DNA from 3 places in the Nitratireductor sp. OM-1 genome. Region 2 is predicted to be linked to each of the others. Evidence: riboswitches for the same ligand, from Rfam matches in the RefSeq annotation. Region 2 holds a riboswitch; each other region holds the start of a gene.
The links. Region 2 has a riboswitch for cobalamin ahead of DEJ54_RS22705 (HupE/UreJ family protein). Riboswitches for the same ligand answer to the same signal wherever they lie in the genome.
Positions count from the first base shown of each region.

Region 1: it holds a riboswitch for cobalamin, as region 2 does, so the genes downstream of both, metE (5-methyltetrahydropteroyltriglutamate--homocysteine S-methyltransferase) here and DEJ54_RS22705 (HupE/UreJ family protein) in region 2, are expected to answer to the same signal.
Region 3: it holds a riboswitch for cobalamin, as region 2 does, so the genes downstream of both, DEJ54_RS06215 (LLM class flavin-dependent oxidoreductase) here and DEJ54_RS22705 (HupE/UreJ family protein) in region 2, are expected to answer to the same signal.

Region 1 is NZ_CP029208.1:45,229-54,954, forward strand. It holds gene DEJ54_RS00215 (autotransporter domain-containing protein) at 1-1,100, opposite strand, end outside; gene DEJ54_RS00220 (helix-turn-helix domain-containing protein) at 1,279-2,229, shown strand; gene DEJ54_RS00225 (ABC transporter ATP-binding protein) at 2,279-3,064, opposite strand; gene DEJ54_RS00230 (iron ABC transporter permease) at 3,061-4,182, opposite strand; gene DEJ54_RS00235 (ABC transporter substrate-binding protein) at 4,210-5,244, opposite strand; cobalamin riboswitch at 5,375-5,567, opposite strand; gene DEJ54_RS00240 ((2Fe-2S) ferredoxin domain-containing protein) at 5,615-6,406, opposite strand; cobalamin riboswitch at 6,504-6,705, opposite strand; cobalamin riboswitch at 6,879-7,079, shown strand; gene metE (5-methyltetrahydropteroyltriglutamate--homocysteine S-methyltransferase) at 7,171-9,519, shown strand; gene DEJ54_RS00250 (superoxide dismutase) at 9,597-9,726, opposite strand, start outside.
Region 2 is NZ_CP029209.1:770,039-779,764, forward strand. It holds gene cobN (cobaltochelatase subunit CobN) at 1-2,929, opposite strand, end outside; gene cobW (cobalamin biosynthesis protein CobW) at 2,934-3,971, opposite strand; cobalamin riboswitch at 4,147-4,350, opposite strand; cobalamin riboswitch at 4,469-4,669, shown strand; gene DEJ54_RS22705 (HupE/UreJ family protein) at 4,704-5,324, shown strand; gene cobU (bifunctional adenosylcobinamide kinase/adenosylcobinamide-phosphate guanylyltransferase) at 5,341-5,877, shown strand; gene cobO (cob(I)yrinic acid a,c-diamide adenosyltransferase) at 5,879-6,493, shown strand; gene cbiB (adenosylcobinamide-phosphate synthase CbiB) at 6,699-7,667, opposite strand; gene cobD (threonine-phosphate decarboxylase CobD) at 7,660-8,706, shown strand; gene DEJ54_RS22730 (tyrosine phosphatase family protein) at 8,706-9,212, shown strand; gene nhaC (Na+/H+ antiporter NhaC) at 9,277-9,726, opposite strand, start outside.
Region 3 is NZ_CP029208.1:1,296,763-1,306,488, forward strand. It holds gene DEJ54_RS06185 (FAD/NAD(P)-binding oxidoreductase) at 81-1,271, shown strand; gene DEJ54_RS06190 (DUF1641 domain-containing protein) at 1,294-1,716, shown strand; gene DEJ54_RS06195 (iron-sulfur cluster assembly scaffold protein) at 1,713-2,168, shown strand; gene DEJ54_RS06200 (TetR/AcrR family transcriptional regulator) at 2,222-2,824, opposite strand; gene DEJ54_RS06205 (crotonase/enoyl-CoA hydratase family protein) at 2,918-3,709, shown strand; gene DEJ54_RS06210 (DUF1330 domain-containing protein) at 3,715-4,137, shown strand; cobalamin riboswitch at 4,357-4,554, shown strand; gene DEJ54_RS06215 (LLM class flavin-dependent oxidoreductase) at 4,727-5,782, shown strand; gene DEJ54_RS06220 (ABC transporter substrate-binding protein) at 5,782-6,771, shown strand; gene DEJ54_RS06225 (iron ABC transporter permease) at 6,796-7,965, shown strand; gene DEJ54_RS06230 (ABC transporter ATP-binding protein) at 7,962-8,774, shown strand; gene DEJ54_RS06235 (O-antigen ligase) at 8,911-9,726, shown strand, end outside.

The DNA of each region.
Region 1 (9,726 bases), on a different replicon from region 2:
GAAACCAAAGCCGTCCCACGACCGGTTGCGTTTGTCCCGAGAAATACAGAGCCGGACTGTACGACGCCGCCATCCTCAATGGTCAGCGCGCCTTTGCCAGTTCGACCGACCTCCAGTCCGTCATCCAGACGCCAATTCGACCCAGCTCCGGAAACCAGCACCTCGCCAACTGCGCTCTGGGCGTATCCGATGCGCGCATCGCGGCTTTCGACAAGTCCACCATTTTCAATGGTGAGCCCACCCTTTCCGAAACGGCCAATCTCCAGCGTTCCGGCGCTGAGCCACGACGACCCGGCACCAGTGACGAGAGCCTTTCCGGTCGTCCCGGAACCCCACCCGATCTGACTGTTGTAGCCGCTGACTACGCCTCCATTGCTGATAATCAGGGACGCATCATCCCCGCCGGACGCAGCCACCACAACGTGCCCGGCCGTATGGGTAATGCTTCCGCCATCGACCGCAAGTACACCTTCATAAACGGTCGTTCCGGATTGATAGCGATTGTGTCCGGTGAGCGTCAGCGTGCCCGAGCCACGCTTGAGCAGACCGCCAACACCTTCGAGACCAACAGACGTCGCAACCGAGTGTTCCTGCGTGTCGATATAGGCATTCGAATAGCCGATTCTGATGTCACCATCGTCAAAGCCCGCAAAGAGGTCCGCCTCATCGCGCGTCAGGCGAAGAATGCCGCCGTCAAAACTGATCGTTCCGCCGCCCGCACCAACACTGACCTGACCGGTTTCAAGCACGCCGCGATCAGCTACTGATCCATGAAGCCAGAGCTGCCCCTCGCCCGAAGCCCTGGCTCCAAGCTGCACGTCGGTTGCAGACGCAAGGCCTCCGTTTTGCAGGATCAGCATTCCAGCACTCTGATCACCAAGGATAAGGCTACCAGGAAGCAGCCACGGGCTCAGTTTGGTTCCCGTGCCATCGCCATCGACGGTTTCCATGGAGCCATCGATGATTTCCTGCGCCCGACCGTGTCCCACCACCGCAACGACACTGAAGGCGACCAGGGCCGTGCTTGCCCACAGCCGCCTCTTTCTGATCGCCTCCGCACCGCTGGAAACACGACCGCTCGATAGCGTTTTTATTTTCATGGGTCGCCCTGACTTTCCGGTATTCGCAAATTACAAATTCGACCGGAAGCTACTGGCAGGCGTTTTATTTAGCTACATGAATTGATCATCACTTTCATGATGACTTATCATTTTCATTTCTGGTTTCAGACATTCAGCCAGCGCGCAGTTTTCCACGTTTTCAGGGGCAGAACGATCAATGCAGAAAAATGGAGATGCACCGGAATGGCGCATGGTCGGAGGCAATGCGATTGCCATCCCCGGTGCACATGGAAGGGTGGAGCGCCTGACATTCGACAATGGTGTCGCCATCTATCGGTCGGAGATCGAAGCCGAAGCGGACTGCCGTTTTACCGTGACAAACCGGTTGCCCCAGCCGTGGATCGGCTTCTCTGTCCAGCTCGCCGGCGGCGCAGATTTCAGCACGCCCATCGGGACCACGGCCCCCATGGCCGAGAACACGCTGAGCCTCATGAGGGTTGGGCCCTCCGGCTTCATCCTGGATGTTCGCGCTGGAACATTGATACGGCATACCGGCGTGGCCATCTCGCTGCGCCTTCTCAAACGCCAGCTAAACGGAAATCAGCCGATGAGGCTTGCCCCCTTCATGGCGCGTGGCAAATTACTGGAGCGCCTTGAGAGCATTCCGCTTCCAGCCGGCGTCAAGACGCTGGCCACAGGCCTCTTCGGCCCCAGCATAGATGGCCCATTGCGGGCCATGACCATTGAAGGCCTGGGAAAGCAGCTTTTCAGCCAGGCCATGACCGCCTTCTGCGAATATGATCCTGACGGCGAAATGTTCACCGAATGGGAGCTTATGCGCTTCGATGAACTTGTCGCCCATGTGAAAGACAATCTGAACGACGGTGCGGCTGCACGGAACTTTGCAACGCGCGCAGGTCTCAAGATCGCGCGGGTGGAGCAGATGTTCAAGGTGTTGCGCGGCGTGAGCCTTGCCGCCTTTCTGCGCACCGAAAGACTGCGCACGGCCCGCCGCCTGCTGCTCGATGAAAAGTGCCAGGTCAGCGAAGTGGCCTACCGGTTGGGATACCGGCATGTCGCCAATTTCTCACGCGCCTACCGGGCTCAATTCGGAGAAGCACCGGCAACGACGCTGCACAGACCGAGACGAAAAACACCGCGCGGATAGTCTGGGAAAACCGTCCGTTTCAAGCGGAGTTGGTATGGCGACAGGAAGCTCAGGCCCCGCCTTGCCGCTCCATCTCGAACGGAGCAATCACCGGCGCCCCGTTTAGTTCGCCAAACTCTGCGTCCACGCCGTAGGTCGCGCGGATCGTTTCCTGAGTTAACGCGTGCTGCCAGGGCCCCTCGGCAATAAGCTGCCCCCTGTGCAGCAGGGCGATCCGGTTGGAGAAGCGCGCCGCCAGCGCCAAATCGTGTATGGCGACCAGAATGCCGACACCCCGCTCGCGCACCTGATCGGCCAGAAACCGCAGGGTGAAAAGCTGGTTGCCAATATCAAGGGCGCTCGTCGGCTCATCGAGCACGATAAGCGGCGTCTGTTGCGAAAGGGCGCGCGCAAGCATGACGCGCTGGCGTTCTCCGCCGCTGAGCGCATCAAGGGAGCGGAACGCAAGGCTGGAAAGATTGAGTTTTTCCAGAACTTCCTCCACCAGCGCAATGTCGCGCGCGCCCGGGCTCATACCCATATAGGGCGTTCGCCCCAGAAGACAGGCATCGAAAACGCTGACCGGAAAACCGTCCGGCGTGCGCTGGGGAACATAAGCCACGAGCCGCGCCCGCTCCCTTGCCGAAATGCCAGCGATGTCGCGCCCGTCGAGCAGGACCCGGCCGCTTTCGAGACGCGTCTGACCGAGCATCGCGCGGACCAGCGTGGATTTGCCGGCGCCATTCGGCCCTACCAGACCGACGATTTCGCCAGATCCCACCCGTAACGATATGCCGTCGAGAACGGCGTTGTCGTTCAGCACCCGCCGCAGATTGTGCGCTTCAAGAATGGTCATGCGAAAGCCTCCCGCCGCCGCGACACGATCAGGTGCAGAAAGACCGGAACACCAACGAAGGCAACGACAATGCCCACCGGAAGGACCGTCGGGCTGAAAGCCAGCCGCCCGATCGTGTCGGCGGCCAGAAGAAGCGCTGCGCCGCAGATTGCTGCGAAGGGCAGCAGAAGCCGGTGATCACCGCCGATCATCATACGTGCCAGATGCGGCCCGATCAGTCCAACGAACCCGATGACGCCCACAAAGCTGATGACCGAGGCTGCGGAGACGACGGAAAAGAGAATGGCGAAGGTGCGCAGACGCCGCACATCGACGCCCAGCGAACGCGCGACATCATCGCCGGCGACGGTGAGTGCGTTGAGCTGCCAGGCCCTTGCCTGGATCGGAATGAGCACCGCGAAGAGAACAGCGGCGCACAGACCGACCGCATCCCACTGCACCCCGTTGAGGCTGCCAAACGTCCAGTGCACGACACGGGCCAGCTGCTCTTCGGTGGCGACAAACTGGACCGCAGCGGTCAATGCGCTGAACAGATACATCAGCGCAATGCCGGTGAGGATCATCGCCTGTGCCCCCATGCCCCGCCACCAGCTCAACGAAAAAACGGCGAGCGCGCACAGAAGCGCACAGACAAAGGCCGACAGGGGGACGAAATAGACGCCTGCCGCCTGAAGACCGATACCGAACATGATGGCGACGGAAGCCCCGAAACCGGCAGCCGAGGACACGCCGATCGTATAGGGACTGACGAGCGGATTGCGGGTAATGGCCTGCATGAGAACGCCGGACACGGACAGGGCGGCGCCGGCCACCAGCGCCATCACCACACGCGGCAGGCGCAGGTAAAGCAGAACCCGCGCCGCCTGTTCGTCCGATGATCCCGGCAGATAGCCGAGGCTTGCCCGCTCCATGAGAACGAGCGCAAGCGTTCCGACACTTGTATCGTTGATGCCACGTACGGAAACCGCTGCGGCGGCAATCATCAAAAGCGCGAATGACAGGGCGATCAGCAGAATGCGTCGCCGTCCGCCCTCCCGATACCGGGCGGCAAGGCCCCTGCCTTTTTCGACCGAGGCGGCACCTGTACCCCCGGCTTCGGTTTCAAGCGTATCGGTCATCGGCCCCGCCCCGTCATGTCAGCTTGCTCAGAAGTCGCCCTGATAGGTCATGCCCGGCTGATAGGGCAGTCCCTGGAAGTCCTCGATCCAGCGACGCATGGCCTCTTCCGGATCGACATCCTTGAACAGCTCTGGATGCGCCCATTTGGCGATCTGCAGCGCGCCGGTGATCTTCGAGGAGCCGCCGGCGAGGTAGTAGTTGATGACGTGGACGTTCTTCGCCTCTGCCGCCGGCGTGGCGCGGATTTCCTCACGCGCCATCAGCCCGTCCCATGTCGTCTTGTACTGCTCTTGGGGGATGGTCGTGTAAGCGCCCGGTTCCAGCTTCACGATCAGCGACGGCACGCGCGCGACCAGTTCCTCCGGATCGATGGTGAAGGCGTTGGGATTGCCACGCGCGGCCGGCTCGTCCTCAATGACGATTTCGCCAAAAACGTTCCTGCCGCCACCGGCTTCGATCATGTCGTGCCAGCCAGAGCCCGGCGTGACCGTCACCAGCGGGCGCTTCTCCTCCAGATAAACCGGCACCGGCTCGACGCCCTCAAGCCGCTCGGCCAGAAGCGCTTTGTAATCCTCATAATAGGCAGCGAGATCGGCCGCCCGCTCTTCGCGACCGAAGAGTTTGCCCATCAGCTTGACGTTCTCGACATGCTTGAGCGTATCCCAGGAGGTTACGACCAGAACCGGAATTCCGAATGGCTCAAGCTGGCGCGCCGCCTCCTCGTAAACGCCGTTGCGCGGCAGAATGACGAGATCCGGCTTCTTGGCGATGATGGCCTCGTAATTGGGCTCGCTCTGCCCCTGGCCCACCACGTCGTCGGGGCCGAATTCCGGCCAGTAGGCAGGATCGCGATAGGTGCTGGCGCCGGTGCCAACCACCTGCTCGATGGCGCCGATGGCGCGCGCGAATTCAACCGAATAGCGGTTGAAGATCACAGCGCGCTTGACGGGCAGGTCGACATCGACCTGACGCCCGACATCATCGGTAATGGTTTCTGCGAAAGCGGATTGGGAGAGTGACAGCGCGACAATGGCAGCGCCGAGAACGGACTTGAACAACATGATCACCTCGATCGACACGGGGCGCCGGGAGGTGCGTGAAAGAGCGCCCGCATCGACCGAATGCGCCGCAGGGCGTCCTTGCACCCCGCGAGACCGGTCTACGCTACCCTCTTGCCGGACACCTCGCCGACAATTGCGTTTGCGCCAAGGCCGGTCTCCTGGCTCGCGGCTCAAGCGTTCGAATATCCCTTCCCGGCCGACTGACCAGTGGATCGATACCGAACTCGCCGCCTACAGTTGCGAGGGCAGCCGCAGACTGGGACGAACCCGTCCTGCGTTCCCGTTTCATCCGACGTTGCGGAACCGTGGCGCGCAATCGTTAACCTGATCGGACCTGCAAGGCCAACCGTTTTCCTCCCCGCCGCTACCATTACCTGTTTAAAGTCCCGCGAAGCCGCTGTTTGCGACCGGTCGGCTCATAGGCGAAATCGGCGACAACGCGTCCCCCAAGCAGGTGCTCTTCAATGATGCGGTCTATCGCATCCTCATTCACGCCACCGTAATAGGCGCCTTCGGGAAATACCTGAAGAACCGGCGCGAGATTGCAGGGGCCGAGACAGGTTGCTTTCGCAGTCATGGTGCCATCCCCCGTGTTGCGCAGGTTCAGTTCCTTCTGCCGGTTGCGCAAATGACACCACAGAACGTCCGCCCCGGCGGCGTTGCACGCCCCGCCCTCACACACCAGAACCCGTCTTTTCTGCGCCGGCACCAGAGAGCCTTCCCGTACCGGAGTTTCAGCGGGAGGAACGGCCGGCTCCTGAGCAATATCGCCGATGAGACCGCCAAGAAGCCGTTCAAAATGTGCGCTGCGGGCAATGTCGGATGCTATGCGGATGGGGGGCCAGCCGCCGGATGTTTCGGCTTGCCAGCGCCGGAGCGATTTCGACAGCCAGTTCCGGAAGCTCGGCTCCATCGGAAGCAGGAGCGGGACAATCACGATCTCAGAATGATGTTCTGCCCGCAGCTCCAGAAGTGCGGACCGCAAGGACGGCGTCCCCTGTTCGGAGAAGCAGTACTGCACCGCCGTCACACCTTCAAAACCTGCGGCCATTTCAGCGAGGCGCGCCATCTCGCCATGAGGTGCAGCAGCAAAAGCCGACTTTGCAAGAAGCAGGATCGCGCGGCTTCCCTGCCCTTCGTTCAATAATGCACTCGTATCCACTGCCATTCCTCGAGCTGATGCGACCGGGAACGGCAGGGAGATCGCGCGTCGGAACCGGATATTCCGAAGCACGCGCTCCTGTGGCATATCCCGACCACGGAACTTCACACGATCAGGCAGGTCTCCTGGCTTGCGGCTCATCACAGCTTCACCCGTCTTCCCGGCATAACGCCAGTGACATGATCGGCAAAGCAGCTCGTCGCTCACAGTTGCGGGTCAGCTCCGGATTTGAACCGGATTCCCTCTTAGCCGCCGACCGAGACAGGTCTGCCGACGGAACCTTGACCGCTTCGAAAAGTATACGCAGACCCGCGCCTGTCAACCTTCTGCCCGCCGACCCGCACGCGCACGCGGACCAACTCCGGAACAGAATTTCCCGACAACTAAAATAGAGAGGCACATCACCTCTCAGACAAGACGTAAAGACATAAACATTTCTTTATATCATTCTTGACTTTCCGCCGCATCGCGAGGAATCTGGGCGCGTCGTGGTTCTCGAACCTGCCTTCAGGCGGATTCGGGCTAAGAGGGAAGCCGGTTCAAATCCGGCGCTGCCCCCGCAACTGTCAGCGGCGAGCCGAAATCCATTCAAGTCACTGGACAGACGTCCGGGAAGACGGATCAAGGCCGAGACCCGTGAGCCAGGAGACCTGCCATGACGAAACAACGTCAACGGGCGGGGTGTCCGGTGTTCGTCATGCGGCGGCCGTTCAGGCCGCGGTCTGCGTACGCCCCCCCCTGCCCCAAACAGCATCGGGTGTGCCATGTCTGAACGTTCAATTCCTGTCTCCACGCTCGGCGTGCCGCGTATCGGCCGCCGCCGAGAACTGAAACTCGCCCTTGAAAGCCATTGGTCCGGCAAAAGCAGCGCAGAAACCCTTCTCCAGACTGCAAGGGAACTCAGGGCCGAGAACTGGAAGGAGCAGCGCGATCGTGGCGTTGCAATCATCCCTTCCAATGATTTCTCACTCTACGATCAGGTGCTGGACACCAGTGTGATGGTCGGCGCGGTTCCGGCAGACTATGGCTGGCAGGGTGGCCCGGTGCCGCTTGACGTCTATTTCGCAATGGCGCGCGGCAGCCAGGGCTTCAGGGATGCAGGATGCGAGCACCCCGGGCACCCCGGCCACTCCGGCGGCCACAAAGCGCAGGAAATGACCAAATGGTTCGACACCAATTACCACTACATGGTGCCGGAATTCACCGACGACCAGGTCTTCGCCCTCTCCTCCACCAAGCCGCTGGATGAGTTTCTTGAAGCAAAAGCGCTCGGCATCCATACCCGGCCCGTACTCCTTGGTCCGATCACCTTCCTCAAACTCGGCAAGTCCAGCGATGCAGGCTACGATCCGCTTGCGCTTCTGCCCCGCCTGCTGCCTGTTTATGAAGAACTGCTTCGCAAGCTGAAGGAGGCCGGAGCGGACTGGGTACAGATTGATGAGCCGGCCCTCATCACCGACCTCATTCCCAACGAACAGGATGCCTATCGGCTTGCCTATCAGAAGCTTGCAGCCGCTGCCCCAGATCGCCGGATCATGCTTGCAACCTATTTCGGCGGGCTCGGCGGCAATCTGGAAACCGCGCTTTCCCTGCCTGTGGCCGGCCTTCACCTGGACCTCGTTCGCGCGCCGGAGCAACTCGACGCGGTGCTCGCCGCTGCGCGGCCGGATCTGGTTCTTTCGCTTGGCGTGATCAACGGCCGCAACATCTGGCGCGCTGATCTGGCTTCCCTCGCAGACAGGCTCGGGCCCGTCGTCAAGGCGCGCGGCGCAGCGATGGTCCAGCTCGCTCCGTCCTGCTCGCTGCTCCATGTCCCCATCGATCTGGAACTGGAAACCACGCTCGACGCCGACCTGCGCTCCTGGCTTGCATTCGCCCTGCAGAAAATGGACGAGCTTCATGTGCTCTCCGATGTTCTGTCCGGGAACGGAGCAGACGTTGCCGGAGCCCTGAAAGCAGCAGCCGATGCCGTCGCCGCGCGGCACGCCTCACCCAAGGTCAGCGACCCTCTGGTTCAGGGCCGCATGGCGCGGATCAACGACGAGATGAAGACGCGCGGCGCCACGTTTGTCGAGCGCCAGAAGCTGCAGGCTACCCGGCTAGGCCTGCCCGCCTTTCCGACCACCACGATCGGCTCCTTCCCGCAGACGCCAGAGGTTCGCAAGGCAAGAGCCGCACATGCACGCGGCGAGCTTAGCTTTGTCGACTACGACACGTTCCTGAAGAAGGAAACCGAAGCGACGATTCGCTGGCAGGAGGACGTCGGCCTCGATGTGCTGGTCCATGGCGAGTTCGAGCGCAACGACATGGTTCAGTATTTCGGCGAGCAACTTTCCGGCTTCGCCTTCACCCAGCACGCCTGGGTGCAAAGCTATGGATCGCGCTATGTCAGACCGCCGGTTATCTACGGCGACGTATCCAGGCCCACTCCGATGACCGTTTCGTGGTGGCAATATGCCCAGTCGCTGACGGACAGGCCGGTCAAGGGCATGCTGACTGGCCCTGTGACCATTCTCAACTGGTCTTTCGTGCGCGACGACATTCCGCGTAGCGAGACCTGCCGGCAGATCGCGCTTGCCATTCGCGACGAGGTCCGTGACCTTGAGGCAGCGGGTGCGCGCATTATCCAGATCGACGAAGCGGCCCTGCGCGAAGGCCTGCCGCTACGCCATGCGGACTGGAAGCACTATCTCGACTGGGCAGTGGAGAGCTTCCGCATTTCGGCCAGTGGGGTTTCGGATGAAACCCAGATTCACACCCATATGTGCTATTCGGAGTTCAACGACATAATCGACGCCATCGCCGCCATGGACGCGGATGTGATCTCCATCGAGACATCGCGCTCGAGGATGGAATTGCTCGATGCCTTCAAGACCTTCAAATATCCCAATGAGATCGGACCAGGCGTCTACGACATCCACTCGCCGCGCGTCCCCGAAATCGGTGAGATGACTGCGCTGCTTTCGCTGGCGCGCCAGCGCCTTGCCGGGGAGCAGATCTGGGTCAATCCGGACTGCGGCCTGAAGACCCGCAAATGGGACGAAGTGCGTCCCGCCCTGGTCAACATGGTTGCCGCCGCCCGCACGATGCGCACCGAAAACGCAAGCGCCTGACACCTGTAAACGCCGCCGGCTCTCAAGGCCGGCGGCGCACCGGACTTAGGGGCAGGCCATATTAACAGGCCCTGCCCCTAAGCCCCGATGGCACTCTCATAGCGCTCGGCCACCATCTCCCAGTTGACGAGACCTTCCAGAAAAGCATCGACATATCTGGGACGCAGATTGCGGTAATCGATGTAGTTGGAGTGTTCCCAGACATCA
Region 2 (9,726 bases):
CGCCCAGCGCTTCCACCGCCGCCGCGAACCCGCCGATAAAGGCCACATCCGCCGAGCCTTCGAGAATGTCCCGCCCGGCATCGTCGCCCGTATGGATGAGCATGTCGGCATCCGCCACCTGCCGCGCAAACGCGCCGTCTTCCCGCCGGCCTTCGCCCTCCGCGCCGCCGAAGGCAAACGCGCCCGCGTCCAGATAGGCCTGTCCGAGTTCGGCGCGCTCCTGCCAGTCTCCGCGCGCAAGCTTTTCTTCCGGTCCCGCACCATAGGTGCCGGGCGCGGAACCGAAAATACGCGCCGGAGCCTTGCCGGCCACGCGCGCAGCAGCGGCAAGCGGGTTTTCGCTCTCGTCTTCGTCGCGCGCGGCCACGGCGGCAACCGCAGTGTCGAGCAACGCGATCTGGGTCGGGAACATGTCGCGAAACAGGCCTGAGATGCGCCACGTCACGTCGATGCGCGGACGGCCAAGGCTTGCCGGCGGCAGCACTTCAATGCCCGTCACGCGCCCCGTCGCCTGATCCCATTGCGGCCGGCAGCCCATCAGCGCCAGACCCTGTGCGATCTCCTCGCCGCCAGTGCGCAGGCTGGCGCTGCCCCACAGGTCGATGACGAGCGAGCGCGGCCAGTCGCCATGCTCCTGCAGATAGCCGCGCACGGCCTCATCCGCCGCCATCCTGCCCAGTGCGGTTGCGGTCGGCGTCGGCAGGGTGCGCGGATCGGCGGTGAAGATGTTGCGGCCGGTCGGCAACACATCGGTACGCCCCCGCGCCGGCGCGCCGGAGGGGCCGGGCGCGATGTGTCGGGCATCAAGTGCGGCCAGAAGCGCGTGCTTTTCGCTCTCCGCGCAGGCGCTGCGTTCAGGCCCTTCATCCATGCCGCTGCCCCGGCCATAGATGTGCAGCCCGTCCTTGATGGCGAAATCTTTCAGATCACAGAGCCAGGCATCGATCTGCATCAGCGCCGCATCCGTGTCGCCCGTGTCCTCAACGCCGGCATCACGGGTCAGACCGGTGCGCTCGGCGGTTTCCACGATCAGCTGCGCCAGCCGGTCGCGGCGGCGGCGGTCCAGCCCGTCGGCCTGCGCATATTCGTCCACCAGCCGTTCCAACTCCTGCTGGTCCTGCGAGAGCCCTGCGCCCGCCAGTGGCGGCGTCAGATGCCCAAGCGTCACAGCGCCGATCCGGCGCTTGGCCTGCGCCGCTTCACCCGGATTGCTGACGATGAAGGGATAGACCACCGGCAGCGCACCAGCCACGATCTCCGGAAAGCAGGTTTCCGTCAGCGCCACGGTCTTGCCCGGCAGCCATTCCAGCGTGCCATGCGCACCCACATGGATCAGCGCATGGGCATCGAGCCCCTCCCGCATCCAGTGGCCGAAGGCGACCAGCGCATGGCGCGGTGCAAGTGTCGGGTCATGATAGTCCACGCGTCGGTCTGCCGAGCGCCCGCGATCCGGCGCAAGCGCCACGGTGACATTGCCGAACCGCGCCGCGCGGAACGGAAAGACTCCATCTTCCGCATCGTCTTCCGCCGGCCCCCAGGTGGCGAGCAGCGTTTCGCGCGCCTCTTCGGGCAGCGCATCGAAGGCCACCCGGTATTCATCCAGCGAAAGCGCTTCCGAAACCTGCTCAAGCCGCTGCATCAGCGCCCTTGGCGTCTCCGGAACACCATCAACCGCATAACCCGCTTCATCAAGGTCATGCAGCATGGCGAGCACACTCGACGGCACGTCGAGACCCACCGCATAGCCGGTGCGCCCTGGCGCACTCGGATAATCCGGGATGAGAACGACAATGCGGCGTTCAGCCACCGGAGTGCCACCGAGCTTCAGAAAGGCGGCGATCCTTGCCGCAACCTGCCTTATGCGCGCCGGTTCCGGTCGGTTGCGCTGAACGCCGAAGGAAAGCCCTTCATCCAGCGCCGCCTCATCCTTGAAGGAAATGGCGCCAGCCATCAGCCGGCCATCGAGTTCCGGCAGCACCACATGCATGGCGAGGTCCGCAGGCGCGAGACCGCGCTGCCCTTCCTGCCACGCTTCGCGCCGCGTGGTGGCGGTGACCACCTGAAAAACCGGCACGCCAAAGCGGTCGAACAGCGTTTTTTCGCCGGGTTCCGCGCCGCTCGAAAAGGCCGTCGCGGTGATGAGCGCCTGCGGCTTCAACGCCTCCACGGCGTTGCGCACGAGATCGGCGGCAACCGGGTCACGCAGGCTGGAAACGAAAACGGGAACCGCACACAGCCCCTGTTCCTCAAGCGCCTCCACCAGCGCGTCGATGGGCGCAACATCGCTTGCCAGCAGCATGGAGCGATAAAAGAGGACCGGTACGACAGGCCTGTCGGCATTCGCACCGGCCGGGAAGAAGGATGGCTCAACAATGCCATGGCCCGGTGCATAGAAGCCGGCCTTGGCCACCGATTCCGCCTCCGGCGCTTCGATGTCCCGCCCCGCAAGGCGCGCCAGTTGCATGGTCAGCGCGCGCATATTGTCCGGTCCGCCTTCGCGGAAGCAGGCGAGCAGCGCCGCGCGCGCTTCCGGCGAAACGGTGGAGCGCTCGGCCAGGCGCGGGTCGTCCTGATGGCATTCGCCGGGAAGCAGCGCCAGCGCGATGCCCTTTTGCCGGGCCAGTGCTGAAAGCCGGTCGCAGCCATAGCGCCACCACTCATAGCCGCCCAGCACCCGCACCAGAATGACGCGGGCATGCGCTGCCGTGTTGTCGATCCACAGATCGACCGACATGGGGTGTCTCAGGTCGCGCAGCGCGGCAAGACGCAGCGCGGGCAGGGCCTCACGCTGCACCTGCCATGCAGAGGCAATCCCCGCCAGATCGCTGTCGGTGAACGACAGCGCCACCATGTCCGCCGGCGACTGCTGCAGATCGACAGGCTCGATCAGATCGTCGAGTGAGGCACTGGTGGTGGCGAGGATGTGCATCGGATCAGGCCGAGAGAAGGCTTTCGATACGCGCGCGGTCGATGCCCTTGAGGCCGATCACCACGAGCCGTGTCTCGGCGGCTTCGCCGGCCTTCCACGGGCGGTCATAGTGGTGCGAGACGCGCGGGCCGACCGCCTGCACCTGCAGACGCATGGGCTTGCCCTTCACATGCGCAAAGCCCTTGAGGCGCAGAACCTCGCCGGTTTCCACCGCCGCATTGACCCGCGCTTCCAGATCTTCCGGCCTGAGCACCGGCGGCAGGTCGACAACGAATGTGTCGAAATCGTCATGCTCATGGTCATGCGCATCGTCGTGATGCGTCTTGCGGTTCTCGATGTCGTCCTCGACGGCAAGCCCGAGACCCAGCAGCAGGGCAGGGTCCACCTTGCCATGCGCGCTCGGCACGATCTGCACATTGCGCGACAGATGCCCCGCAATCCGCGCGCGGGCGCGCCCGGCGGCCTCCTCATCCAGAAGATCGTTCTTCGACAGAACGATCAGGTCAGCGCAGGCCACCTGGTCGTCGAACACTTCTTCGATCGGATCATCATGGTCGAGCGAATCGTCGGCTGCGCGCTGTGCATCCAGCGCGTCCAAGTCAGCAGCCACCTGGCCGTCGGCAAGCGCCGGCCCGTCCACCACGGCAATAACGCCATCGACCGTCACGCGGTTCTTGATTGCCGGCCACTGAAAGGCCTGCACCAGCGGCTTTGGCAGCGCCAGACCGGACGTCTCGATCAGGATGTGATCGACCTTCGGCTCACGTGCGAGGATCTGGTCGAGCGCCGGCACGAAATCATCGGCAACCGTGCAGCAGATGCAGCCATTGGCCAGTTCGAGAACGTTTTCCTCGGGGCAATTGTCCAGCCCGCAGCTCTTCAGCACCTCGCCATCGATGCCGGCATCGCCGAACTCGTTGACGATGATCGCCAGCCGCTTGCCATGCGCGCCTTCCAGAACATTGCGGATCAGCGTCGTCTTGCCGGCGCCGAGAAAGCCGGTCACGACGGTGCAGGGAACCCGGTCGAAACTCGTGGTCATGGGATATCCTTCAGGTGATGGAGTGTGGAGAACGATAAGACGCGGGTGAGGGGCGCACGGGCCTTTTGCGGCCGCGTACTGGCAGAGACACCATGAATGGTCGGGAGAAGGCGCGCAGCGGCGCTGTCAGCAGTCACAATGCACACTCCTTGCCCGGGACACCCGCCAGGCGGTCAGGATTTCATTCGCAGACGGCAGGTTTCCTGGCTCACGGGTCGATGCGCTCTCCAGCCTTCCCAGGGCAAACCCCAGTGGCGTGTCAGGTGCGCTCTCCGCTTACAGTTGCGGGGACAGCTGCGGCATTGGGCAAGGCCCGCACCGCATTCCCTCTAAGGATCAAGACCTACCAATCAGGCCGACCATTGCGGTCATATTGACAGGTACTGATCCAAGCCCTCTCCATTGCGGGAGAAGGACCGTCTGCTGCGCATTTACGGCTCGCCCGCCACGTCTGTCAATGCGGGCAACAAAGCGTTTGCGGGGCGTGGCGATTCTTGTATGCTCCGCCCGCTGTCGGTTCCGCTGAAGCGGACCCAGAGGGAACGTGGTGCGGCGCAAAAGCGCCAAAACCACGGCTGCCCCCGCAACTGTAAGCGGAGAGCGTTTTCCTGATCGCCACTGAGGCATGACGCCTTGGGAAGGCTGGAAAGCGCATCGACCCGTGAGCCAGGAAACCTGCCGACGGCCTGAAAGAAGCACCGTAACCCTCGGGTGGAGGGGAAAGGACCGGACATGAACACGCGTTTCCTGCGCACTTTTTCCGCATTCGCTTTTGCATCGCTCTTCGCAACCAGCGCCCAGGCCCATCACGCCATGGACGGGCAGACGCCCACGACCCTTTACGAAGGGCTGGTTTCAGGGCTCGCCCATCCTGTGATCGGGCTCGATCATCTGGCCTTCATCGTCGCTGCCGGCCTGTTTGCCGCCGTCGCCGGCATGAGCCTTTTTGCGCCGCTTCTCTTTGTTGCCGGCTCGCTTGTCGGTGTTGGCCTGCACCTGATGCTGCTCGATCTTCCGGCAGCCGAAATCGTCATCGCGGCAAGCGTTCTTGCTGGCGGTTGGCTTCTGGCGCGCGGTCGGGCCGTGGAAAGCCACATGCTCGTCTTCGCCCTGTTCCTGGTGGTCGGCGTGTTCCATGGCTATGCCTTCGGCGAAGCCATTGTCGGCAGCGAACAGACGCCGCTCATCGCCTATCTCGCAGGCCTTGCCGCAATCCAGAGCGCCATCGCGCTTGGCGTCTATTTTCTCGTCCGCTCGCGCGGCTGGGCGGTTGAGGCCATGCAGCCCCGGCTTGCTGGCGCCGCCATTGTCGGTGTCGGCATAACCTTCCTTGCCGGACAACTTGTCGGCTGAGCCGGCGGATCTGACGATGCGTTCACTTCATTTCGTTCTGGGCGGCGCGCGCTCCGGCAAGAGCCGCCATGCCGAAACGCTGATCGAAGCCGCGCCCGCACCCTGGCACTACATCGCCACGGCCCAGGCCTTCGATGACGAAATGCGCGAGCGCATCGCCATTCACCGCGCGCGGCGCAAAGGGGCAGTGGCGGGGCCGGGGGAAGTAGCGGGGGCGTGGCAGACGCACGACGCCCCGCTCGACCTGCCGGGCGTGCTTCAAACCCTGCCGGCCCGCGAAACGGTTCTGGTCGATTGCCTCACCCTGTGGCTCAGCAATCTCATGCTCAACGACCATGCGCTAAAACCTGCCGCCGAGCGACTGCTTGCAGCTCTTGCCGCAAGAGAGGGAACCACAGTTCTCGTTTCCAATGAGGTCGGCTTCGGCATCGTGCCAGAAACCCCGCTCGGACGCCGTTTTCGCGATGAGGCGGGGTTCCTGAACCAGAAAGTCGCCGCCGTTGCCGACAGCGTCACGCTGGTGGTTGCCGGCCTGCCCATGAAAGTGAAGTGACATGCGAGAGATCGACGCAAACGAAGCCGAGCGCCACAAGGCAAAGATGGCCAAACGCAAGGCCGTTCAGGATGCCGAGGTGCGCGACAAGACGGTCGAGAAGGGGCTTCTGATCGTCAATACGGGGCCGGGCAAAGGCAAGTCCACCGCTGCCTTCGGTCTTGCGCTGCGCATGCTCGGCCATGGCCGCCGCGTCGGTGTCGTGCAGTTCATCAAGGGCGCATGGCATTGCGGTGAGAAGGATGCCTTCGCCGCCTTTGGCGATCAGGTCTCCTGGCACACGATGGGCGAGGGCTTCACTTGGGAAACACAGGATCTCGAGCGCGACATCGCCGCCGCCGAGCGGGCGTGGGGAAAGGCCGAGGAACTGATGGCCGATCCGACCATCGGTCTTGTCGTTCTCGACGAGCTGAACATCGCACTGCGCTACGACTATCTCGATCTTGAACGCGTCGTGACCACGCTGACCAACCGGCGCGACGACCTTCATGTGGTCGTGACCGGCCGCAACGCCAAGCCAGCACTCACCGAGGCCGCCGACCTCGTCACCGAAATGGGGCAGGTAAAACACCACTTCGCCGCTGGCGTGAAAGCGCAGAAGGGCATCGAGTTCTAGATCGCCTGCTTTGAGGTGGTGCGTGGTCGACAAGCTCACCATGAGGGAGGGAGAGACACAGCAACTGCGTCCTCCATGTTGATGAACAGGCTTGCCAGTCGCCACCTCCCTCATGGTGAGCTTGTCGAACCACGCACAACGCAGCTGCCAGAAGATCAGAGAGCGTGGCAAACGCGCCCCACGCCTTCGCCTCAATCCGCCAATCTCAGAAAGCCAGATGCCAGAGCCCGGCGGCAAGCGCCAAAAGCCCGATCAAAAGCCCGTCCGCAATCCGATAGAGCGTGAGCGCCCGGCGGATGTCGCCGGCATTGGCGGCGCGGCGGCCGCCATCGCCCATCACCGCATCATCCACCACCTCGCCGCCATAGCGGCGCGGGCCGGCAAGGGCGAGGCCCAGCGCGCCCGCCATCGCCGCTTCCGGCCAGCCGGCATTGGGCGAACGATGATGGCGCGCATCACGGCGCACCGCCCGCCATGCCGCTCCAGCCGAGGCGTCGCGCATGAAGAACGCAGCGGTAATGAAGAGAAACGCCGTCAGGCGCGAAGCGGGCAGGTTGATCAGATCGTCAAAACGCGCCGCCGCCCAGCCGAAATGAAGATGCCGCGCGGTCTTGTGGCCGATCATGGAATCGGCCGTGTTCGCAGCCTTGTAGAGCGCGCCGCCCGCCAGTCCGCCAACCGCCAGCCAGAACACCGGCGCAACCACGCCGTCGGAGCAGTTTTCGGCAAGGCTCTCGATGGCCGCGCGCGAAACCCCGGCCTCGTCGAGGCTTTCAGGATCGCGGCCAACGATCTGCGAAACCGCTTTTCGGCCTTCCGGAAGCCCGCCGGTGTCCAGCCCGTCCGCCACCGCTTTCACATGGCTTGCAAGGCTCCGCTGGGCGATCAGAGAACTGCCGGCAAGCGCGGCGACCAGCAGCCCGGCCCAGCCGGAAAGGGCCGTCTGGATCAACCAGCCGGCAAGACCTGCGAGCATCAGAATGACGACCAGCGAAAGCACGCCATTCAGGCGGCGCGCACCGGGCGAAAGGGTTTCAACATTGCATCGCGCGTCCGCCAGCGCGATAAGACGGCCAATCCAGGTGACGGGATGACCGATCAGGCGAAAGAGCCGCTGCGGATAACCGATGGCGAGCTCGACCAGCATGGATGAAAGGGCGATCAGAATGGACATCAGGCCTCGACTGGCTGACCGGGCGGCGGAGAAGGTAACCGATCACGGCGGCAGTCTCGTTCGGGCTTCGGCGCAGTTTCCAGACGCGCCGACGCCCTGGCTCGACCTGTCCACCGGCATCAACCCGCACCCCTATCCTGTTTCGCCCCTGCCTGCCAGCGCCGTCGAGCGCCTGCCCGAAGAAGCCGACATTGCCGCGCTGACCGCGCACGCGGCCCGGCATTACGGCGCGCCGTCTTCGGCAAACGTCATCGCCGCGCCCGGAACGCAGCTTCTTCTCCCGCTGGTCGCATCGCTTCTGGCACCCGGCCCGGCCCGCATTCTCGGCCCCACCTATGCCGAACACGCGCGCGCAGCCGCACTGGCCGGCCATGCGGTCGAAGAGGTGGAGAGCTTCGATGCGCTTCGTGGCGCGCGGCTCGCCGTGGTGGTCAATCCAAACAATCCCGACGGGCGGCTGATCGGTCGAAGTGACCTTCTGGATCTCGCCGCAAGCCTGCGCGCTGATGGCGGCGTTCTGGTGGTCGATGAGGCCTTCATGGATGTTGGCCCGCAGGCCGAGAGCCTCGCCGGCGATGTGGAAGCCGGCAACATCCTCGTGCTGCGCTCGTTCGGAAAGTTCTTCGGTCTCGCAGGCCTGCGCCTGGGGTTCGCGCTCACCTCCACTGAACGCGCCCAAAAACTCTCAGGCTGGCTCGGTCCGTGGGCTGTTGCAGGGCCGGCGCTCCACGCCGGGCTCGAGGCGCTTGCAGACCATAACTGGCAAAGCGCCATGCGCCAGAGGCTCGCGACGGAGCGCTTGCGTCTCGACGCGCTCTTCCACGAACAGGGTCTGACCATCGCCGGCGGAACGGATCTCTTCCGCTTCCTGCGCCATCCGCGCGCGGCGGATCTTTTCGATCATCTTGGCCGCAGCGGCATTCTCGTTCGGCGCTTCGCCGGACGGCCGGATTGCCTGCGCATCGGCCTGCCGGGCGATGATGAGGCTTTCGAACGCGTGCGCGCCGCTCTGCAAAGCCGGGACGGGGGAGGGGCATAATGCTTTATGTCTGCCCCGGCGCGCATCTACAGCGCATGCTCAAGGCCACCGGCGCACAGCACATGATTTCGCTCACCTCGAACGGCGAGCCCCCGGCTCTGGATGATGCCAGCGCCGTGCCGAACCGCCTGCACCTCGCCATGCACGACATCGCGGATCTGCGTCCCGGCCTCATCGCGCCGGAGCTCGATCATGTCGAACGCCTGCTCGATTTCGCACAGGACTGGGACTGGCGCTCGCCAATGGTCGTGCATTGCTATGCGGGCATCAGCCGCTCCACGGCCGCCGCCTATGTCATCGCCAACGCCTTCGCCCGCGAGATGGACGAATTCGCCCTTGCGCAGATGCTGCGCGAGCGCGCCCCGAGCGCCACGCCCAACCGGCGCATCGTCGCGCTGGGCGACCGGCTCCTTGAGCGCGAAGGCCGGATGATCCGCGCGATCCACCAGATCGGCCGTGGCGCAGAAGCTTTTGCGGGCGAGCCGTTTCACTACCCCGCCCGCTGAATGTGAAACAGGCCCCGTAGATCGCCGCGCGTCCATCCAAGGGGCCTGTCCGTGTCACAGCGGCTTATTCCGCCGGTGTCGTGCTCGGTATGGCGGGTGTCTCCCAGCCATGGTCGCTCAGATCAGCGATGGTCTCACCGCTATCGTGCCAGCCCTGTATCTCCGCCTCGCTCGCCCGTGGCGAGAAAAGCCCCGTATAGGCATAGACGAGCCCGATCACCGGTGAGAGCCAGCAGGCAAAGGCGAGCGGAATGTAGAGCAGGTTCTCCAGATGCCCGTCCGAGACGCCGAGCGCCAGCGCGCTGATGACGAATGCGCCGCCAGCATTCCACGGAACCAGCGGCGAAATCAGCGTACCGCCTTCCTCGATCGCCCGCGACAGGTTGAGCGTGGAATAGCCCATGCCACGATAGACCGGCGCATACATGCGGCCGGGCAGCGCGATGGAAAGATAGGGATCGCCCGCCACCAGATTGGTCGCCATGGAGGTGCCGACGGCGGCCGTCTGGATGCC
Region 3 (9,726 bases), on a different replicon from region 2:
GCCTTTCTCCTGCATGCTAATCCTCTGAGATGACGGATCAAGATATCTGCGCCAGCTAAGTGAAAGCAGGGAGGTTAGCGTTGACCAAACATATACTTATCGTGGGAGGCGGCATCGGTGGCACGATGACGGCCAACAGCATCGTCGCCAAGATGTATCCCGAAATCGCGCGGGGAGAAATCAAGGTCACGCTCCTGTCCGATTCCCCATGGCACTACTACAAGCCAGCCTTCATGTATGTCGCCTTCGACATGTTCTTCGAGGGCGAGTTACGGCGCAAACAGCGCACGCTCCTGCGCCCCGAGATCACGTTCGAGGTGGACAAGGTGGTGCATTTTGACTTTGCGGGCTCCTCCGTGAAGACGCAGAGCGGCAAGACGATTGGCTACGACTACATCGTCGTTTCGACGGGCTGCCTGCCCGCACCCGAGCGCATTCCGGGCCTCAAGGAAGGCGGCGACTATTTCTATCAGTACGGCCCCGCGCGCCAGCTTGCCGAGAAGCTGCGCAATTTCGAGAAGGGGCGCATCTTCATCACCGTCAACTTCCCGAAGACGCCGAATGTGCCGCATCAGTGCGGCATCGCGCCGATGGAAACCACGCTGATGGTGGATGAATATCTGCGCCGCAAGGGCGTGCGCGAGCAGTGCGAAATCGTCTACACCTATCCAACCGTTTCGCAGCTTCTGCGCAACTGCCTGTTCCTGCAGCAGGAGGTGTGTGAGGTGCTGCCACCGGTGTTTGAAGCCAAGGGCATCAAGTATCAGCGCGGCTTCACGCTGGACTCCGTGGACGCGGGCAAGAAGATCGCCCACTCGGAAGAGGGCGGTGAAGAGGCGTTCGATCTTCTCATGTGCACGCCGCCGATCCGCGCGGTCGATGCGGTTCTGGAAAGCGGCATTTCGCAGGCTCCGAACAATGAGGGCTGGCTGCCCACCGACCGCCAGACGCTGCAGCTCGAAGGCCACCCCAACGCCTACATCATGGGTGACACGGTCGATCTGCCGATCTCCAAGGCCGGCGGTTCCTGTCACAACCAGTGCCCGGTGATCGCCAACAACATCGCCGGCGACATCCGGCTTGGCCGCACGGTCGATGCCTATGACGGCAAGGTTCAGGCCGTGGCGCAGATGGGCCTCGAGGCCGGCATGCCGCTCTGGTACGACTATGACGAGGACGTGCATCCCACCCCGCCGACCAAGGTCGGGGGACTGCTCCGCAAGGCCTTCAATCGCGGGATCTACTGGTCCGTCGCGCGCGGCATCATCTGACATCGGCATCCGGAGGAAAACAATGAACGATACAGTCATGGACACGCCGGAAGCCGCTGCCGGAGCACCGAAGGCGCTCGCCGCAATGGATGAAGCCACCGAGCGCGGGCTCGCGGAGCTTCTCGAGAAGCTTGCACCGCTCCTGCAGGGGCGCCGTCTTCACAATCTGGTCGATCTCGCATCGCTTGCATCCGACGGCGTCGACATGTTCGACGACGCGATGGTGCAGAAACTGATGAAGGCCTATGAGGAAAGCGTGGGCGCTGCGTGGAACGTCGGCAATGCCGCGCGCTATGCCGCGACACAGACCGCACAGGCCCAGGTGCCATCCCTTCTCGGCCTGCTGCGCGTGGCCGGCAATGAGGATGTGCGGCGCGGGCTTTATTTTGCGCTGACCTTTCTGTCGGTTCTCGGCCGGCAGATGAAGGATGACGGCGTCGAATGAGCGCCGATGCGGACCTGGCCGCGCTCTATCAGCGCGGCCTGCGGGATCTGGGCGCCGGGGTTCGCAATGACAGGCGGCTTGTCCCGGCGGATGCCTCAATCACCCGGACGAGCCGCACCTGCGGCAGCACGGTAACGCTTGATGTGCAGTGGCGGGGCGATGCGATTGGCGCGCTTGGATGGCGCACGCGCGCCTGCACACTCGGCATGGCGTCTACCGCCATCGTCGTGCGCCATGCCACTGGAGAGACCTGCGCCGGCGTCGGCGAGATTGCCGGTCTGCTGCGCCGCCTTCTGGCGGGAGAAGCGGTCACTTTTCCTGAACCCTGGCGGGATCTCGCCATGTTCGAGGCGGCGCGGGCGTTTCCAAGCCGTTTCGGATCGATCCTGCTGCCGTTCGAGGCAGTCGCCGGCGCATGTGCCGAGCGGGGGCAGCCCGGCACCGCGCTTTGACCCGTTCAGAAGGCACGGGTTTTCCAAAGCCCGTTGTGCGGGCGGGGCCTCGGTCAGGCTGCCGTGCTCTGTGTCGGGTATGACGAATGGATCAGCGTTCTGGCGGCCTGTCCGGCGGCTTCTGCATAGTCTGCGTCGCGGTGCACCAGAAGCGTTGAGAATACGCCGTCGAGCAGAACCACAATCTGGCGGGCGATCGCCGCAGGATTGTCGATCCCGCTTTCGGCGAGTTCGCCTGAAAGCCAGTTCTCGAATTTCTTCTTGTGGCTCGCGCCGATCACCATGGCTGGGTGTCCCGGCAGATTGGCCAGCTCGGCTGCGGTGCGCAGGAAGCCGCAGCCGCGCCATGCGGGATGGCGCGCGGATCGGGCGACGCCCGTGAAGATCGCCTCAACCCGGTCGGCCACATCGCCTTCAGCACTCCTGAACCAGCTTTCGAACAGATCGAGATTTGGCTGGTCGCGGGAACTGAGATACTCGGCGACCAGGTCATCCTTGCTCCTGAAATGATAGTAGAAGGTCTTCTTGGTTACGCCCGCTTCCTCTGCAACGGCATCGACGCTGACGGCGCGAATCCCTTCCCGATAGAACAGCTTGCTTGCTGCATCGACGACCCGTTCGCGGGCTGGTTTGGGCTTCTGCTGTTTCGTGTCCATCGGATGCGCGCAACCATGTATACTAACCAGTGAGTTTCCATGCAGCGTGCCCGGTCCTAGCCTTTCTGTCAATTCAACTGGAGAGGCAGGAAAATGCAGAACACCGTGCTTTGCGAAAGGAAGGGGCGTGTCGCGCTTCTGACGCTGAACCGTCCGTCGAAACTGAACGCTCTGAATTACGCGACCAATGACCGGCTGCTGTCGCTGCTCGATGAGATCGAGGCGGATGAGGCAATCGGCGCGGTGGTGGTGACAGGGGCGGGGGATCGGGCGTTTTCGGCTGGCGGAGACATTCATGAATTCGCCGAGAGCATAAGGCAGGGCGCAGAAGAAGCGGTGCGCGCCTTCTGTCGTCGCGGCCAGCAGATGACGGCGCGCTTCGAGGCGTTTCCCAAGCCGGTGATCGCAGCGGTCAATGGCATCGCCTTCGGAGGCGGCTGCGAGATCACCGAAGCGGTGCATCTGGCGGTTGCCTCCGACCAGGCAATTTTCGCGAAACCGGAGATCAATATCGGCATTCCGCCGACATTTGGCGGCACGCAGCGCCTGCCGCGACTGGCCGGGCGAAAGCGCGCTCTGGAACTGCTCCTGACGGGAGATACGTTCGGGCCGCAGCGCGCCCATGAGCTGGGGCTGGTGAACAGGGTGGTGCCTGCGGAAGATCTGCTTCCTGCGGCGTTTGAGCTGGCGGAGCGCATCCTGCAGCATTCGCCACTGGCGGCCACCCGGATCATCTCGGCCGTGACGCGGGGCATTAACACGACGATTGAAGAGGGGCTTCTGATCGAGCGCGAACAGTTTGCCCGCATGTGCGCGACGGCAGATGTGCATGAAGGGCTCGACGTATGGATCGAACGGCGTACGCCCGTCTATCAGGGAAGGTGAAGCAGATGACGCGTTACACCGGTTTTACCAAGGATATCTGGGAGGCGTTTCGGGCGGATGCACGGCCGGGGCCGGTCCAGATGCTCAATCTCATCAAGCTGCGTGAGCGGGCGGATTATCCGGATGGCCGGGTGGCAAGCGGTCGGGACGCCTATGCGGAATACAGCCGGATCAGCGCGCCCGTTCTGGAACGGCTGGGCGGGCGCATCGTCTGGCGGGGCGGTTTCGAGCTGATGCTGATCGGCCCGCAGGCAGAGGCGTGGGACATCTGCTTCATTGCCGAATATCCATCGGTCGGCGCGTTTGCGCAGATGATGCGCGACCCGGCCTACCATGAAGCGCTGCCGCATCGTCAGGCCGGCGTTACGGACAGTCGGCTTGTCCGCTTCGCCCCGCAGCCCGGCGGTGTGAATTTCGCCGGGGGCTGAAGGCGACCTCCGGTTGCTAGAGCAGTTTGTAGAACTTCTCGAAGGCGAGATAGGTCGACTTCACGTGCTGCCGGGCAAGCCACGGTCAAGGCGCTCTCCTCATCGCTTGCGCGAATGGTGGCCTTGGCGAACCGTTGCGTGTTGCGGCAAGTCAGCTGCGCGTCGGCCGTTCTTTCGCGCAAACGCCTTTCGCGGTTGCGTCGCGGTTCCTTCGCGGATAGGGTCGCCGCCGCATGCGGTTCCGCCTTTCGCGGATGAAAAGGGAACCCGGTGCGGTCTGCCAGACAGACCAATTCCGGGACTGCCCTCGCAACTGTAAGCGGCAAGTTCTTTCCAATGCCACTGGCGAAAGCCGGGAAGGCGGACCGAACGTTCGAGCCGCGAGTCAGGAGACCTGCCTCATGCATAGACCATGAACGCCGGACGAGGTGCGCCGGCAGGAGGCCCAGAATGCATGCAGGCGCTTTGCCGGCAACGAGTCCGTCTATCGGGACGTCACGTCTCCGATCCGTTTCCCGATTTCCTTCGGCGCAGGCCGAATTCATTCGACTGATCCCGGGCAGCGTCACGCCTGACCGCGAGACCCGCCATGCGCGTTGATCTGGCAGGCTTTGCCCGCGAAGGCGCGCTTGGCGACCACCGGGCGCTGATGCGTCTTGTCGAACGGGCGGACGCGCTTGGTTTCGGCGGCATCTGGTTCAATGAGTTTCATTTCGGTCGCGAAACGCTGCCCTATCCGTCCACGCTTCTGCTTGGCGCGGAGGTGCTGGCGCGGACGGAGAGGCTGCGGTTCGGCACGTCGATCCTCGTTTTGCCGCTCTATCATCCGCTGCTGCTTGCCGAGCAGATCGCGCAGCTCGATTTTCAGAGCGGCGGGCGCGTGGATGTGGGGATCGGGCGCGGCACCGAGCCCGGCACATTCACCGCGCTCGAGATTTCGCGCGATGACGCATCAAGGCGGTTTGCCGAAGCGTTGAGGATCATGATCGACGCCTGGACGAAGCCACATTGTTCGGCGGATGGCAGGCCGTGGCGTTTTTCCAACGTCTCCGTCGGGCCGCCGCCGGTGCAAAAGCCTCATCCGCCGATCTATGTCGCCGGCGTCTCGGAAGAGACGGTCGACATCGCCGCCAGAAACGGTTTTCCGCTTCTCCTAAGCCTCGAACCCAATGAAGCACGGCAATTGCCCGTGTTTCATGCAGCACTTGATCGCCATGGCGGGTCGCGCGCGCCGCTCGTTGCCTCATCGCTGTCGCGTTACGTGATGATCGCGCCGACCCGGGCAGAGGCCATGGAGCGGGGCGATGCGCTTCTGGAAAAGCTCAATGCACGGCGCGTAGCACGGGCGCTGGAACGTGGAATGCAGCCGCCTGCGCCGCGTGATCGCGCCGCCATGCTGGCGGATTTCACCATCGCGGGAACGCCCGAGGATTGCCTTGCGCAATTGCGCGCGCTCTCGGCGGAGACCGGCGCGAACAGCATTCGCTGCCTGTTCAGCGCCAACGGCCTGATCGCCAACGATGTGGCGCTGGCCGGCATGGAACTGTTTGCAGCGGAGGTCATGCCAGCGCTCGGCCAGCCAGACCAAACCCCATCCCCAGTTGAAAGCGCCGGCGGCAGGCCGGCCATAGAAGGAGTGAATTGATGTCGCGATTAATCGGTCTGCGCGGGCTTGCGGTCGCAGGTTTCGTTCTGGTGTCTGCGCCCGCCTTTGCCGATGAGGCGGGCTTTCCCTACACGGATGAGAATTGCGGCTACACCACCACCTATGAGGCGCCGCCGGCGCGGGCGGTGACGCTGAGCAACAACGCCACGGAGATGATGCTGGCGCTTGGTCTGGAAGACCGCATGGCCGGCACCTCCTATATGGCGAACCTCAAGATCAGCCCCCAATACGAGGCGGCGTACAACACGGTTCCCGTGCTTTCGCCGCTGGTCGCCACCACCGAACAGCTCATCGAGGCGGAGGCCGATTTCGTTTATGCCGGCTATCCGGACGGGTTCAGCGAAAGCCGCCACACGCGCGATCAGCTTCACGATCTGGGCATGAAAACCCGCCTCAACACCGAGGGCTGCAATCTCGGCAAGTTCGGGTTTGAAGAGCTTTATGCGGAGATCCGCTCCATGTCGGCAATCTTCGGCGTGCGCGAGCGCGGCGAGGCTTTGATCGCCGACATCGAGGAGCGCCTTTCCGAGGTGGAAGCAAAGCTCGATGGCGTTGAGGCCATGCCGGTGTTCATCTTCAATGGCGGCGAATCCGCACCGCGCGCCGTGCTCGGAAACACCATGCTTTCGCATGTGGTTGAGCGGGCCGGCGGGGCGAATATCTTTGGTGATGTGGCAAACCGCTATGGCCAGGTTTCCTGGGAGCAGATCGCCGAACGCGCGCCTGAATACATCGTTGTCTATTATTCGGGCACGGCCGGTGGTCAGGTGGTTGGCGATCCGGCTGGCGAGCTGGGCCAGGCGCGCATCGAGATCCTGAAAGCCAACCCGACGGTGGAGAACGTGCCCGGCATTGCGGGCGAGAAAATCGTCACCATTGATTCCGTCTGGGGACAGCCGGGGCCGAGCTCCATCGATGCGGTGGAAAAGCTCGCACGGGCATTCCATCCCGACCGGATCGAAAAGTAACCGGCTTAGATACGGTTTCTCACGATGCATGCACCGGCCTTCAGAAAGGAAAAGGCGAACAGCCATGAAGCGCTGATCGCCATTCTCCAGTCCGCGCCGCCCGCGCGGGGCGGGGCCGTGCAGCATGGTCTTGAGGGTGGGGCGTCGCGGCGTGGCGTTACCGGCTATGCGCTGGTCATCGTCCTGATGGTTGCGCTGCTTCTCGGCGTCTCTCTTGCCGGGCTGATGCTTGGCTCGGTGCATATCCCTGGCGGCACGGCGCTCGCCATTCTCGCCAATCTCGTGTTCGGCGACGCGTTGGTCGAACCGGACTGGCGTACGGCTTACGAAACCATCGTCGTTCAGACGCGCATGCCGCGCGTCTTCCTTGCGGCTCTTGTCGGGGCGAGCCTTGGCGTGACGGGCATGACGATCCAGTCCATCGTTCGCAACCCACTGGCGGGGCCGGGCATTCTGGGCGTTTCGTCCGGTGCAGCCACCGGTGCTGTGGTGGTGATGCGCTGGGGGCTTCTGGGGTTTGGCGCGTTCACGCTGCATATCTCGGCCTTTCTGGGCGGGCTCGTCACGCTGTTCGTGGTGTTCTGGGTGGCGCGGACCGGCGGCCAGATGACCCCGACACGGCTTGTGCTCGCCGGCGTGGCGATGAGCGCCATTCTGAGCGCGCTGACGAGCCTGATCGTGCTGACATCGCCGGACCCGCAGCTTGCCTCCCGCGTCCTGTTCTGGACGCTGGGCGGTTTCGGTACGGCGCAATGGAAGCTCATTCCCATACCGCTTGCCGCCCTTGCGCTCGGGCTTGGCGTGATGCTGGTGCAGGCGCGCCGGCTGAACCTCCTGATGGCCGGCGACGAAAGCGCGGTGGCGCTCGGCCTCAATGTGCAGCGCTTTCGCCAGAGCATGTTCGTGTTGGCGGCAGCGCTCACCGGCATCACGGTGGCGGTGTCTGGTGTGATCGGCTTTGTCGGGCTCATCATGCCGCACATCGTGCGCTTCCTTGTCGGCGCGGATCATCGCCGGGCATTGCCGGCGGTGGCGCTACTGGGGGCGAGTTTCACCATTGGCGCGGACCTTGTGGCGCGCACGGTCATCGCGCCGCTGGAGCTGCCGGTGGGCATCGTCACCGCGCTGGTGGGCGGGCCGTTCTTCATCTGGCTGCTGCGGCGCGATGCGCGCGCGCTGGGCGGTGCGCGATGAGCATGGAACCGGGAACGCTCGACCTGCGCTCGGTCACGTTTCGCGCGGGCGACCGGGTGCTTGTCGATGATGTGTCGATCAGCGTTCGAAAGGGCGAGATGGTCGCTCTTTTGGGGCCGAACGGCGCCGGAAAATCGAGCCTTCTGCGCACAATCTATCGAATCAACCGGCCGTCGTCCGGCTCGGTTTTCGTCGATGGCGAGGACGCCTGGCGGCAGCCGACCGAGTGGGTGGCGCGCAATGTGGGCGCGGTGTTGCAGGACATGCCGGCGGAATTTCCGCTGACCGTGCGCGACGTGGTGGCCATGGGGCGCTCCGCACACAAGCGGCTTCTGGAAGCAGACACGGCGCATGATCACGCACTGATCGCGGCAGCGCTCGAATTGCTTGGGCTGACGGCGATGCAGGAGCGCGCGTTCCGCACGCTTTCGGGCGGCGAACGGCAGCGTGTGCTCGTCGCGCGGGCGCTGGTGCAGCAGCCACGGCTTCTCGTTCTTGATGAGCCGACGAACCATCTCGACATCCACCATCAGCTCCAGCTCCTGCGTTTCATGCGCGGGCTGGGCACCACGGTGGTTGCCGCGCTGCACGATCTCAATCTGGCGGCCATGTTCTGCGACCGGCTGTGCGTTCTGGATCATGGCAGGCTGGTTGCGGCGGGCACGCCGGACGCGGTGCTCACACCGGCGCTTCTGAAGCGGGTCTACCGGATCGACGCGACGATAGGGCGGCATCCCGAAACGGGCACGGTGTGGGTGATGCCATCCGCCGCGCCGCCCATCGGCGCAAACGGCGTGGATCATAATTAACGCAGCCTTAAGCGGCGTGGCGCTTTATGGGGCAAGCGCAACAGGTTCTGATCCCGGTATGGCGAGCAACCCCGAACTTTCCCGATTGGCAGCCGTGACCTCCCAGGGGTCGCGCGGCAGCGGGCGCGGGTAGGCCATGAGCAGCACATATTCAGGGCCCTACGGGGCGGATGATTACGGTGCAGGCGCGCATCGCGCGGAGGCCAGCCGGAAGAAGCCCTCCTTCATCACGCGCATGGTTGCGACGGGGCAGCCCTCCACGGTCATCGCGGCGGTGCTCCTCACCATTCTGATGATCTCCTTCCGCCCGTTCCAGCCATCCGGGCCGCAGCTGAGCGGCAGCGGCGGCGACATCGTCAATCAGCTTGGCTTTGGCGGGCTGGGTGCGGTGGCGCTGGCTTCGCTGTTGATGCTCGTTGACCGGCGGGTGCTGGTTGCGCTCCTGAGCCCGTGGTGGCTTCTGCTGCTCGGCTTCCTCGCCATTGCCACGCTCAACACGCCGGTACCCACCGACACGATGCGCACCGTGGCGTTCTCCCTCATCGGCATCCTGACCGTGGCGGCCATTCTGACACTGCCGCGCGATGCGGACGCGTTTTCGCGCGTGCTTGTCTTCGCCGGGTTCGTGATCCTCGGGCTTTCCTATTTCGGGGTCGTCGCCCTGCGCGATGTGGCGGTTCACCAGGCCTATGATGTCGAAGCGCAGCATGCGGGCCTGTGGCGTGGCGTCTTCACGCACAAGAACATTGCCGGTCCGGTCATGGCCGGGCTCTCCTTCGCCGGGCTCTATCTGTGGCGGCGCGGCTGGCGCTGGTCTGGCGGGGCGATTGCCGTTCTGGCGATGATCTTCGTCTTCCACACCGGCTCCAAGACCACCACGGCCACGGTGCCGCTGGCCGGCATGCTGGTGGCGCTGCCCGGTCTCTTCGGGCTGCGCTCGCTGGTGCCGGTT